One region of the Paenibacillus amylolyticus genome, then DNA from elsewhere that is predicted to be linked to it. Evidence: a T-box and tRNA genes for the amino acid it is inferred to sense, from the RefSeq annotation. Region 1 holds a T-box; the other regions hold tRNA genes.
What was found. The T-box of region 1 lies ahead of argS (arginine--tRNA ligase). A T-box ahead of a tRNA ligase gene usually reads a tRNA of that ligase, here a tRNA-Arg.
Positions count from the first base shown of each region.

Region 1 (3,965 bases):
GATAATAAGGGTAACTTCTGATCGATCGCGGTATCCAGATATAAAAGTTCACTAAGTTCTCTAATCCGCTCACGCAGTACTTCGGGGCGAATGCCCCGAATCCGACCCATGTCCCACAAATACTCTCCAGAGGTAAAGGGCAAACGTGGCAGGCCATCTACTGCATACCCATCAGAACCCTTCATTGTGCGCTGGATCGATCCTGTATCGGGTAACAAAATACCTGCCAACATACGTAGCAACGTGCTTTTGCCAGAGCCGTTTCTGCCAACAAGTACAGCACATTCGCCCTGCTTCACTTCCAGATTAATTTCATCAAGTACTTGAGCATTACCTAATCGCTTGCTCACTTGTTGAAGCAACATACCTCGACCTGATGAGTCTGGTACATTTTGATCGGCTTTCTTGAAAAGTCCACGTATACTCCTTATCACCTGGGATCACATCCGCTCTGGAGCTTGTACACCTAGCAAATGTAAACTGTACGCGAGGCGTTCGGCAGTCCGTTTGGCCAATGCCACTCGGAAGGATCTTACATCAGATGACGCATCCGCAATGCGTTCGGCGTGATAGAAGCGGTTGAATGCTTGAGCGACATCTATTGTATATTTGGCAATGACCGAAGGCTCATTCCGATGAATTGCTTTTTTCAAATACTCGGGATATTCACCAAGCAGTTTCAGCAATGCCCATGAGGTATCTCCGATAAGGGATGGAGTGGTTACTGTGTTATTCTCACCATCCGCAAGGTTGGGTTTAGTCAAAGGGTTTTCATTTGCCACGCGGATTGCCTCTTCTGCCTTGGCAAGCACACTTTGAATCCGAGCATGGGTGTATTGCACATAAGGTCCAGTCTCCCCTTCAAAACTCACCGCATCTTCCAGTGAGAAGTCCACATCGTTTAACCGATTATTACGCAGATCACCAAAGATAATGGCACCTACACCAACAGCCTCAGCCACCTTCTGAGGGTTCTCCAGATTGGGGTTTTTCTCCTGAATAATCTGCAAAGCACGAGCAACTGCCTCATCCAATACTTCCTGCAAAAAGACGACTTTACCACGACGGGTAGACATTTTCCGTCCCTCAAAACGCATTAATCCAAACGGGATATGTTCACACTTCGCAGACCATCCATGACCCATCCGGGATAGGACCGCAAATACCTGCTGGAAATGTAACTTCTGCTCGCCTCCGACCACGTATAACAACCGATCTGCCTTCATCACCTCATGACGATAGACTGCCGTAGCTAAATCCCGAGTAGGATAAATTGTTGTTCCATCTTTTTTGATTATCAGGCACGGTGGCATGTTCTCATCCTCCAGACGTACCACGAGTGCTCCATCACTCTCTTCAAGTAAACCTTTTGCCTTCAGTTCTTCAACCACTGCACCCATCTTGTCATTGTAAAAGCTCTCCCCCAGTGTATGGTCGAACTGTACATTCAGACGTTCATACATCCGGTTGAATTCCTTCATGCTCACTTCCACAAAGAACGCCCATAACCGCTGTGCTTCATCATCCCCTTGCTCCAGCTTGCGGAACCAGTCGCGTGCCTCAATCTCAAGTGAAGGATCGTTCTCCGCCTCATCGTGGAAGCGCACATACAGCTCCAAGGACGTACGGATCGGGTCTGCCTGCAACGCTTCATCATTGCCCCACCGTTTATACGCTGCGATCTGCTTGCCAAACTGGGTTCCCCAGTCTCCCAGATGATTCACACTTACAGAGGTATAACCCGCTTCGTTATACAACCGATACAGTGCTGCACCGATTACAGTAGAACGCAAATGTCCGATTCCGAAGGGTTTTGCGATGTTAGGGGAAGACATATCAATCACAACACGTGAACCTTGACCAAGCTGAAGCTTACCAAATGCCGCATTCCCCAGTTCTTTCAGCAGATTCGGTGCGAGCTTCTCCCGATTAAAACGGATATTTACATACGGACCGGCGGGAGTCGCTTCAATTCCAGATGTCTGCAATCCCGTTGCGAGCTCAGTTGCAATAACTGCCGGTGCTTTCTTTAATAACTTCGCTAATACAAAACAAGGGAATGCTGCATCGCCCATCTCCGCCTGTGGTGGGACTTCCAGTAATCTCAGAACCTTTTGTTCATTCAATCCCGTTAAAGGGGCAATATCGGCCGCAACCTGCTTCATCAACATGCAAAACACTCCTTATCCATTCATTATTGGCTGAAAATAAACACACAAAAAGCTCTCGTCTCTAAATAAGAGACGAGAGCTGACTTAACAGTTCCCGCGGTACCACTCTAAGTGAACAGCTTACTCTTAATATGCATCAACATGCATACCAGTAGAACCTGTTCCGCTCGATGCGTATAACGGTCGCAAGCCGGGTTACCCTCAGACAGATATGGCCTATCCCAATCGGGATACGTACATCTTTTCGGATAACCATCTCACGGGTGCGATTCACTCAGGTCATGTCATACCGGCTTCCACCTCTCCCGGCTCGCTGTCATGTATGGATCTGGCTACTCTCCCGATCATTGATATTCTTCGTTTCAATTCATTGCCATCATTATACATACCACGATCAGAATTGGCAACCTGCATTAAAAATCCCCTACTGAAAGGCAACACATAGGCACATCGTCTCAGATGCTTGTGTTCTCTGCCTTCCCTTAGGGGACAACGGTCATTATCGGTTTAATTATATATTCCAGTGAAATAATATTTACGCTACTGCTGCCATCAACCGGCAAGCTTCTGCACATCTGCGGCAAGCCTCTGCACATGCTTGGCAGTGATCATGGTGGTGTTTGCCACACTCAGCGGCGCAAGCTTCACAAGCTTTCACACACAATTCGCATATTTCAGCAATGAAATCACTTCCACGTGTCATCGCTTGTGCAGCAAAACTGCAGATCTCCGCACATTCCCGATTCAAACGAATGCAATCACGCAACATCGCCAGATCATATTCTTTCAGACTCGATATGTAACATACGTTGCATGCATTCATGCACTCCAGGCAAGCATCGATACATTGTTGATATTGTTGTTGTGTCATTTAAAGTTACCTCCCAGGCAAAGTTTGCTATGCATCTTAATACCCAGTTCGGAGGAATATTGAATCATCTAACCTACTTTATCGCTTCCAATTCCAGTAATTGGTCACGAATGACAGTTTGGTCAAAATGCTCACCTATAAACACAGCAACATTAGGGACCTCTCCCTGAGGTGTGATCTTCATGTAATCCGATTCACGGTAGGCATACTGGAACCAGAAACGACTCGCCGTGTCACTAAACGATAAGATGCCTTTTGCTCGATACACGTCCCGTGGCAAAGCAGATACAAATTGTTCAAACGCCTCACTGTTCACCGGATGACTGAAATAATGCGTATACACCATAACATGTTCGTGTGAGGCATGAGGAGCAAAATGCTCGTGACCGTGGTCATGACTATGGCTATGAGATGCGTCAGTATTCGTAGCATCGCCTTGGACTGTATGATCTGTATGCTCATGTCCATGATTGCAGCCATGTGTACCACAGGTTTCCGTATGCACATGATGCTCTTGGTGAGCCGGCTTGCCTGCTTCAGAAGCTGAATCACGTACATGCACGTCTGCCCCGCTGCGAAGCAGCAGATCCATCTCCACCTCACATTTCACTGTAAGAATTACAGGTGCGAAGCCATTCCATTTTGCCAAAAGCTGCTCCAGATCCTTCAGTTCCTGTGCACTCACCCGATCCGTTTTATTCAAGAGAAGCACAGACGCACAACGAATCTGCTCCTGCATTAGCTTGAAGGTCTGCCCCTTCTGCTCCTGATACAGACCAGACAGATGTGCTGCATCCACAACAGTAATGAGACTTTTCAGTTCCAATCGCATGTAAAGTGAAGTCTCCGTTACCGCATCCAGAATCTCCATTGGATTCGCCGCACCGGTTGCTTCAATGATGATCACATCAGGGGATTCCTCT
Region 1 is NZ_CP145892.1:2,619,915-2,623,879, reverse strand. It holds gene V6668_RS11885 (ABC transporter ATP-binding protein) at 1-434, opposite strand, end outside; gene argS (arginine--tRNA ligase) at 441-2,171, opposite strand; T-box leader at 2,237-2,528, opposite strand; gene V6668_RS11875 (four-helix bundle copper-binding protein) at 2,707-3,042, opposite strand; gene V6668_RS11870 (GTP-binding protein) at 3,116-3,965, opposite strand, start outside.

Region 2 (3,965 bases), 2.3 Mb from region 1:
GACGGGGAGGTTTGGCACCTCGATGTCGGCTCATCGCATCCTGGGGCTGAAGTAGGTCCCAAGGGTTGGGCTGTTCGCCCATTAAAGCGGTACGCGAGCTGGGTTCAGAACGTCGTGAGACAGTTCGGTCCCTATCTGTCGTGGGCGTAGGAAATTTGAGAGGAGCTGTCCTTAGTACGAGAGGACCGGGATGGACGTACCGCTGGTGTACCAGTTGTTCCGCCAGGAGCACCGCTGGGTAGCTATGTACGGACGGGATAAACGCTGAAAGCATCTAAGCGTGAAGCCCCCCTCAAGATGAGATTTCCCAGTATGTAAGACCCCTTGAAGACGACGAGGTAGATAGGCTGGGGGTGGAAGTGCAGCAATGCATGGAGCTGACCAGTACTAATCGGTCGAGGGCTTATCCAATAGCAAGTGATAATTCGCATGTTTCGTTTCGAATCTAGTTTTCAGAGAATGATCTCTGAATGTAAGCTAAGCTATGCGTTTGGTGGCGATGGCGGAGGGGTTCCACACGTACCCATCCCGAACACGACCGTTAAGCCCTCTAGCGCCGATGGTACTTGGACCGCAGGGTCCTGGGAGAGTAGGACGCCGCCAAGCGAAACCCCATTGGGGTATTTTTTTTCGAAAATTGATAAGGGCCCTTAGCTCAGTTGGTTAGAGCGCACCTCTGATAAGGGTGAGGCCGGTGGTTCGAGTCCACCAGGGCCCATAGCAAGACCACAACAATGAAATACACCAGAGTATGGGGCCATAGCTCAGCTGGGAGAGCGCCTGCCTTGCAAGCAGGAGGTCAGCGGTTCGATCCCGCTTGGCTCCACCATTCCCTGATAGCTCAGTTGGTAGAGCACTCGACTGTTAATCGAGTTGTCACAGGTTCGAGCCCTGTTCGGGGAGCCAGTAAGGCCCGTTGGTCAAGGGGTTAAGACACCTCCCTTTCACGGAGGTAACAGGGGTTCGAATCCCCTACGGGTCATAATATGGAGGCTTAGCTCAGCTGGGAGAGCATCTGCCTTACAAGCAGAGGGTCGGGGGTTCGATCCCCTCAGCCTCCACCATATAAACTTTATAACGACGCGGGGTGGAGCAGCCCGGTAGCTCGTCGGGCTCATAACCCGAAGGCCGCAGGTTCAAATCCTGCCCCCGCAATTATACTTTCCTTTGAGAAAGTGATCTGGAACCGTGGTGTAGTTGGCCTAACATGCCTGCCTGTCACGCAGGAGATCGCGGGTTCGAATCCCGTCGGTTCCGCCATTTTTTTTAATGTAGTAAGGCTCGGTAGCTCAGTCGGTAGAGCAGAGGACTGAAAATCCTCGTGTCGGCGGTTCGATTCCGTCCCGAGCCACCATTTATAACACCATGTAATACGCCGGTGTAGCTCAACTGGTAGAGCAACTGACTTGTAATCAGTAGGTTGGGGGTTCAAGTCCTCTCGCCGGCACCATGTAATCCTGGAGGATTAGCGAAGCGGCCAAACGCATCAGACTGTAAATCTGCTCCCGTACGGGTTCGGTGGTTCGAATCCATCATCCTCCACCAGTTTTTCTATGAGTCATTAGCTCAGTTGGTAGAGCACCTGACTTTTAATCAGGGTGTCGAAGGTTCGAGCCCTTCATGACTCACCATTATATGCGCGTGTGGCGGAATTGGCAGACGCACTAGACTTAGGATCTAGCGTCTTTGACGTGGGGGTTCAAGTCCCTCCACGCGCATCCTTTATTCGCGGAAGTGGCTCAGCGGTAGAGCATCGCCTTGCCAAGGCGAGGGTCGCGGGTTCGATTCCCGTCTTCCGCTCCAATATTTTGCGCCCTTAGCTCAGCTGGATAGAGCGTTTGACTACGAATCAAAAGGCCGGGAGTTCGAATCTCTCAGGGCGCGCCATTATAACTTCATATTTTGCCGGCGTGGCGGAATGGCAGACGCGCTCGACTCAAAATCGAGTGGGAAACCGTGGAGGTTCGAGTCCTCTCGCCGGTATAGATAACGGGATGTAGCTCAGCTTGGTAGAGCACCTGGTTTGGGACCAGGGGGTCGCATGTTCAAATCGTGTCATCCCGATTGTTGTTATGCGGGTGTAGTTCAATGGTAGAACTTTAGCCTTCCAAGCTAATAGCGTGGGTTCGATTCCCATCACCCGCTTATATATTGAAAAAGAAAGAGACGGTACTCACCGTATCTTTCTTTTTTTGCATTCACAGGCATATATTCCATGATTTTATACAAAGACCACGGATTATTTGGCTGAATATCATGTACCAGCATGTATCCCATCCTCACGATATATTTCCCTCTCTTTTAAGTCTGTCCTTAGTCATTGTGGAAGTGTTCAAATAGAGAAGGTCTAACACATGTTCGAACACAAGAATATCTTTTCTTTATCACAATTTATAAAAACGCTTACAAAAATAGCTTGCGTAAATCATTAACCTGTAATACCATATCAATTAAGCGCTTAACCTTTAGGGGTAAGGCGCTTAAACTTAACGTAGATTAAGCGCTTAACCCGTAAAGGAAAGGACGGCGATCAATTCATGAATACAATTCGACTAACGATGGCTCAGGCACTGCTTCGATACCTGGATCAGCAATATATCTCGGTTGACGGGGTGGAAACCAAGTTTGTGAAGGGAATCATCGGTATTTTTGGACATGGCAATGTAACAGGCATTGGAGAAGCGCTGGAGCGCAGTCCGGGAAGCCTGACGTATATGCAAGGCAAGAACGAACAAGGCATGGTGCATACGGCAGCGGCTTATGCCAAGCAGAAGAACCGTAGACAGATTTATGCATGTACAACATCCATTGGACCTGGTGCTTTGAATATGATTACAGCGGCAGCTACTGCAACGGTGAACCGGATTCCGGTTTTATTGCTTCCTGGAGATAACTTTGCTACACGGGAACCGGACCCGGTACTTCAGCAGTTGGAAGTGAGCAGTGATTATACAATCTCAGCAACTGATCCATTCAAAGCCGTCAGCAAGTACTGGGATCGCATTGTTCGTCCCGAACAGTTGATGATTGCTGTTACACAGGCGATGCGTGTGCTAACCGATCCAGCAGAGACGGGAGCAGTAACGCTCGCATTGCCGCAGGATGTGCAGGCAGAAGCGTACGATTACCCGGAATCTTTCTTTGCCCGCAAAGTACATTATCTGGATCGTCGTCCCCCGGTACAGGCAGCCATTGAGCGGGCAACGGAGCAGATTGCCCGAGGCAGAAAACCGCTGCTCGTTGCAGGCGGCGGTGTGTTGTACTCTGAGGCGTCCGTTCAACTCTTGGAGTTCGCCGAGGCATTTGGTATTCCGATCGCCGAGACGCAGGCGGGCAAGAGCGCAGTTTCTTGGGACCACCCACTAAATGTGGGGGCAATCGGGGTTACCGGCTCTCTGGCAGCCAATAGGCTGGCGAGAGAAGCAGACGTTGTGATCGGCGTCGGTACGCGGTTCTCGGATTTCACGACGGCGTCCCGCTCTGCTTTTCAGCACCCAGAAGCTTCATTCATCAACATCAACCTGAACGGCATGGATGCCGCCAAGTTAGGCGGAGAAGCCATTCTGGCAGATGCACGCGAAGGATTGCAGGCTTTGCAAAAGGAATTGCAGGAAAGACAATACCGAAGTGCATATGGTGCATCCGAAATCGCTGATCTCCGCGCTGAGTGGAATGCAGAAGTGGATCGGCTGTATGCAGCTCAACATGAAGCAGGGCTGGCACAGACTACAGCAGTTGGCATCGTTAACCGGACCATTGATCCATCCTCCGTCATAGTGTGTGCGGCGGGCAGTCTGCCAGGCGATCTGCATCGTCTGTGGCGTGCGGCTGAACCAAAGACGTATCACATGGAGTATGGGTTCTCCTGTATGGGGTACGAGGTAAGTGGAGCGTTCGGAGCAGCACTTGCCGAGCCGGATCGTGAAGTGTACGCCATGGTAGGGGATGGCAGTTATCTGATGCTG
Region 2 is NZ_CP145892.1:314,779-318,743, forward strand. It holds rRNA gene V6668_RS01400 (23S ribosomal RNA) at 1-411, shown strand, start outside; rRNA gene rrf (5S ribosomal RNA) at 490-606, shown strand; tRNA gene V6668_RS01410 (tRNA-Ile) at 645-718, shown strand; tRNA gene V6668_RS01415 (tRNA-Ala) at 754-829, shown strand; tRNA gene V6668_RS01420 (tRNA-Asn) at 831-906, shown strand; tRNA gene V6668_RS01425 (tRNA-Glu) at 911-982, shown strand; tRNA gene V6668_RS01430 (tRNA-Val) at 989-1,064, shown strand; tRNA gene V6668_RS01435 (tRNA-Met) at 1,082-1,155, shown strand; tRNA gene V6668_RS01440 (tRNA-Asp) at 1,183-1,260, shown strand; tRNA gene V6668_RS01445 (tRNA-Phe) at 1,279-1,354, shown strand; tRNA gene V6668_RS01450 (tRNA-Thr) at 1,375-1,450, shown strand; tRNA gene V6668_RS01455 (tRNA-Tyr) at 1,460-1,545, shown strand; tRNA gene V6668_RS01460 (tRNA-Lys) at 1,556-1,631, shown strand; tRNA gene V6668_RS01465 (tRNA-Leu) at 1,638-1,718, shown strand; tRNA gene V6668_RS01470 (tRNA-Gly) at 1,729-1,803, shown strand; tRNA gene V6668_RS01475 (tRNA-Arg) at 1,811-1,887, shown strand; tRNA gene V6668_RS01480 (tRNA-Leu) at 1,905-1,983, shown strand; tRNA gene V6668_RS01485 (tRNA-Pro) at 1,991-2,064, shown strand; tRNA gene V6668_RS01490 (tRNA-Gly) at 2,075-2,145, shown strand; gene iolD (3D-(3,5/4)-trihydroxycyclohexane-1,2-dione acylhydrolase (decyclizing)) at 2,538-3,965, shown strand, end outside.
Region 2: it has a tRNA-Arg gene. The T-box ahead of argS (arginine--tRNA ligase) is inferred to sense a tRNA for this amino acid. The anticodon was not compared.

Region 3 (3,965 bases), 2.7 Mb from region 1:
TACCACCTTACTGCCGATTTTATCCACAAAACCAAAACCAACAATCGCAATCCCCGGGTCAATTCCCAAAAAACGCAAAACCATCTCTCCCTCACAAAAGCGAACATATGTATCGTTCATTTCATTATAACAAAAGATAGACCCTGCGGCAGGAAAAACTTTGTCTAACTGATTACTCGTCTTTATTCGTGAATTTTTTACATGTTTATATTTATTTTCATGTATTTCAGTTCAAACGACAAAAAGGACATCTCTTCGATGTCCTTCACCACATTCCACGTTTTTAGATTCTATCGCTTGGTTACGTAAACCACCAATGTTATTGCTATTGCCACCATCGTTTCAGTACTTCACAATTTTAATACTGTAGGTGAGGACGTTTGGATTACCCGTCATTACGGATTAAATGATGGTCTTCATCCACGGCATAGTCACTGAACGTAGAGATTACGCTATCATATTCATCCTTGTCCTGAATCCGAATACCCTGCTGCAATTGCTCCAGTACCCCTTCTGGCAAAGAACTCTCCAATGTCCCAACATCCAATTGAAAGAACGTACGAATAACCTTCTCTTCTCCAGGCTTACCTTCGTACAAATTAAGGTTCCCTACAGCATCTATGCTGATATAAGCCTGTTGTTTACAAAGCGGTGAAAGGTCATCTACACGTTGCTTCAAATGCAACTCATCTGATGTTCCAACGGTAGCATCCCATTCCGGATGTTGAGCCAGCAGCATCTTCAACTGTGGTCTAGCCATCTTGCCTAACTGCTCTGTTTCCACTCCGCAGATGTACTTTGTCTCCAAAACCACACTTGTTAAATGATCCGGATCAGAATCAAGTTGCTCTACTAACGCCTGAATCTCCTGTTCTGATCTTGTTTCCTGCGTAACAGGGCCCATCACACTGGTTGCCTCACTAAAATTAGTTGTCAGCAAACGCTCTATCGCCGATGAGATAGACAACCCGCTGTAAGCCAATATCGTAACTGCAAGCAGAGCCGCCGTCATCCATACTGTTCGTTTCCACCGTCTCCAGCGTCTCTTGAATTGTTTTCTGAAGTTAAACGTGTTCACATGAACCCCTTCTATCACTTTTTAAACCTATTGTGACCTAAAGATTGAGGCTTTATGCACAATTAACTTGTTGTCTGAAGAAGGAACACACATGTGTTAGGTTAGAGAATTTGTCATAGTGAATACCGGAACCTGCATTTATAGAATCTTATATAGATAAATATAAAAAAACACTATCTATAATTAGATAGTGTTTTTAGAGATCGGGATGACACGATTTGAACATGCGACCCCCTGGTCCCAAACCAGGTGCTCTACCAAGCTGAGCTACATCCCGTTATATATACCGGCGAGAGGACTCGAACCTCCACGGTTTCCCACTCGATTTTGAGTCGAGCGCGTCTGCCATTCCGCCACGCCGGCAAATTTGAAGTTATAATGGCGCGCCCTGAGAGATTCGAACTCCCGGCCTTTTGATTCGTAGTCAAACGCTCTATCCAGCTGAGCTAAGGGCGCAAATATTGGAGCGGAAGACGGGAATCGAACCCGCGACCCTCGCCTTGGCAAGGCGATGCTCTACCGCTGAGCCACTTCCGCACACGGTATTATTAATATAAAAATGGCGGAACCGACGGGATTCGAACCCGCGATCTCCTGCGTGACAGGCAGGCATGTTAGGCCAACTACACCACGGTTCCAGATCACTTTCTCAAAGGAAAGTATAATTGCGGGGGCAGGATTTGAACCTGCGGCCTTCGGGTTATGAGCCCGACGAGCTACCGGGCTGCTCCACCCCGCGTCGTTATAAAGTTATATGGTGGAGGCTGAGGGGATCGAACCCCCGACCCTCTGCTTGTAAGGCAGATGCTCTCCCAGCTGAGCTAAGCCTCCATCTATATGACCCGTAGGGGATTCGAACCCCTGTTACCTCCGTGAAAGGGAGGTGTCTTAACCCCTTGACCAACGGGCCTTAATGGCTCCCCGAACAGGGCTCGAACCTGTGACAACTCGATTAACAGTCGAGTGCTCTACCAACTGAGCTATCAGGGAATATATGCATTTGCAGTGCAAATGCAATTCATCGTACAACATCAACATGCAGAGCCCGTTTTCTATGTATGATGAAAGAGTTCGCTTGGCGACGTCCTACTCTCCCAGGACCCTGCGGTCCAAGTACCATCGGCGCTAGAGGGCTTAACGGTCGTGTTCGGAATGGGTACGTGTGGAACCCCTCCGCCATCGCCACCAAACGCGATTTATCGAAGCATAGCTTCTTAAAATCAGATATGGAACTGAAAATCATACACACGTTATGTGATGTACCAATTTTCATTTCAGAGATCATTCTCTGAAAACTAGATTCGAAACGAAACATGCGATTTAGAACTTGCTATTGGATAAGCCCTCGACCGATTAGTACTGGTCAGCTCCATGCATTGCTGCACTTCCACCCCCAGCCTATCTACCTCGTCGTCTTCAAGGGGTCTTACATACTGGGAAATCTCATCTTGAGGGGGGCTTCACGCTTAGATGCTTTCAGCGTTTATCCCGTCCGTACATAGCTACCCAGCGGTGCTCCTGGCGGAACAACTGGTACACCAGCGGTACGTCCATCCCGGTCCTCTCGTACTAAGGACAGCTCCTCTCAAATTTCCTACGCCCACGACAGATAGGGACCGAACTGTCTCACGACGTTCTGAACCCAGCTCGCGTACCGCTTTAATGGGCGAACAGCCCAACCCTTGGGACCTACTTCAGCCCCAGGATGCGATGAGCCGACATCGAGGTGCCAAACCTCCCCGTCGATGTGGACTCTTGGGGGAGATAAGCCTGTTATCCCCAGGGTAGCTTTTATCCGTTGAGCGATGGCCCTTCCATGCGGTACCACCGGATCACTAAGCCCGACTTTCGTCCCTGCTCGACTTGTAGGTCTCGCAGTCAAGCTCCCTTATGCCTTTGCACTCTTCGAATGATTTCCAACCATTCTGAGGGAACCTTTGGGCGCCTCCGTTACTCTTTAGGAGGCGACCGCCCCAGTCAAACTGCCCACCTGACACTGTCCCCGCACCGGATTACGGTACCAGGTTAGAACCTAGATACGATCAGGGTGGTATCCCAACGTTGCCTCCACGCAAGCTGGCGCTCACGTTTCAAAGGCTCCCACCTATCCTGTACAGATCGTACCCAAATTCAATATCAAGCTGCAGTAAAGCTCCATGGGGTCTTTCCGTCTTGTCGCGGGTAACCTGCATCTTCACAGGTATTAAAATTTCACCGGATCTCTCGTTGAGACAGCGCCCAAGTCGTTACGCCATTCGTGCGGGTCAGAATTTACCTGACAAGGAATTTCGCTACCTTAGGACCGTTATAGTTACGGCCGCCGTTTACTGGGGCTTCGGTTCACAGCTTCGGATTGCTCCTAACCACTCCCCTTAACCTTCCAGCACCGGGCAGGCGTCAGCCCGTATACTTCGCCTTACGGCTTCGCACAGACCTGTGTTTTTGCTAAACAGTCGCTTGGGCCTTTTCACTGCGGCCCCCTCGTGCTATTCACACTACCGGGGCACCCCTTCTCCCGAAGTTACGGGGTCATTTTGCCGAGTTCCTTAACGAGAGTTCTTCCGCGCGCCTTAGAATACTCTTCTCGCCTACCTGTGTCGGTTTGCGGTACGGGCACCATCACCTGGCTAGAGGCTTTTCTTGGCAGTGTGAGATCATGACCTTCGCTACTATAATTTTCGCTCCCCATCACAGCTCAGCCTTACAATGTGCGGATTTGCCTACACATCAGCCTTACTGCTTAGACGGACATCCATCAGTCCGCGTCACTACCCTACTGCGTCCCCCCATTGCTCATAACGGCTTACGGTGGTACAGGAATTTCGACCTGTTGTCCTTCGACTACGCCTTTCGGCCTCGCCTTAGGTCCCGACTTACCCTGAGCGGA
Region 3 is NZ_CP145892.1:5,332,302-5,336,266, forward strand. It holds gene ruvC (crossover junction endodeoxyribonuclease RuvC) at 1-78, opposite strand, end outside; gene V6668_RS23595 (BofC C-terminal domain-containing protein) at 386-1,078, opposite strand; tRNA gene V6668_RS23600 (tRNA-Pro) at 1,282-1,355, opposite strand; tRNA gene V6668_RS23605 (tRNA-Leu) at 1,363-1,441, opposite strand; tRNA gene V6668_RS23610 (tRNA-Arg) at 1,458-1,534, opposite strand; tRNA gene V6668_RS23615 (tRNA-Gly) at 1,541-1,615, opposite strand; tRNA gene V6668_RS23620 (tRNA-Asp) at 1,639-1,716, opposite strand; tRNA gene V6668_RS23625 (tRNA-Met) at 1,744-1,817, opposite strand; tRNA gene V6668_RS23630 (tRNA-Val) at 1,834-1,909, opposite strand; tRNA gene V6668_RS23635 (tRNA-Glu) at 1,917-1,988, opposite strand; tRNA gene V6668_RS23640 (tRNA-Asn) at 1,993-2,068, opposite strand; rRNA gene rrf (5S ribosomal RNA) at 2,152-2,268, opposite strand; rRNA gene V6668_RS23650 (23S ribosomal RNA) at 2,412-3,965, opposite strand, start outside.
Region 3: it has a tRNA-Arg gene. The T-box ahead of argS (arginine--tRNA ligase) is inferred to sense a tRNA for this amino acid. The anticodon was not compared.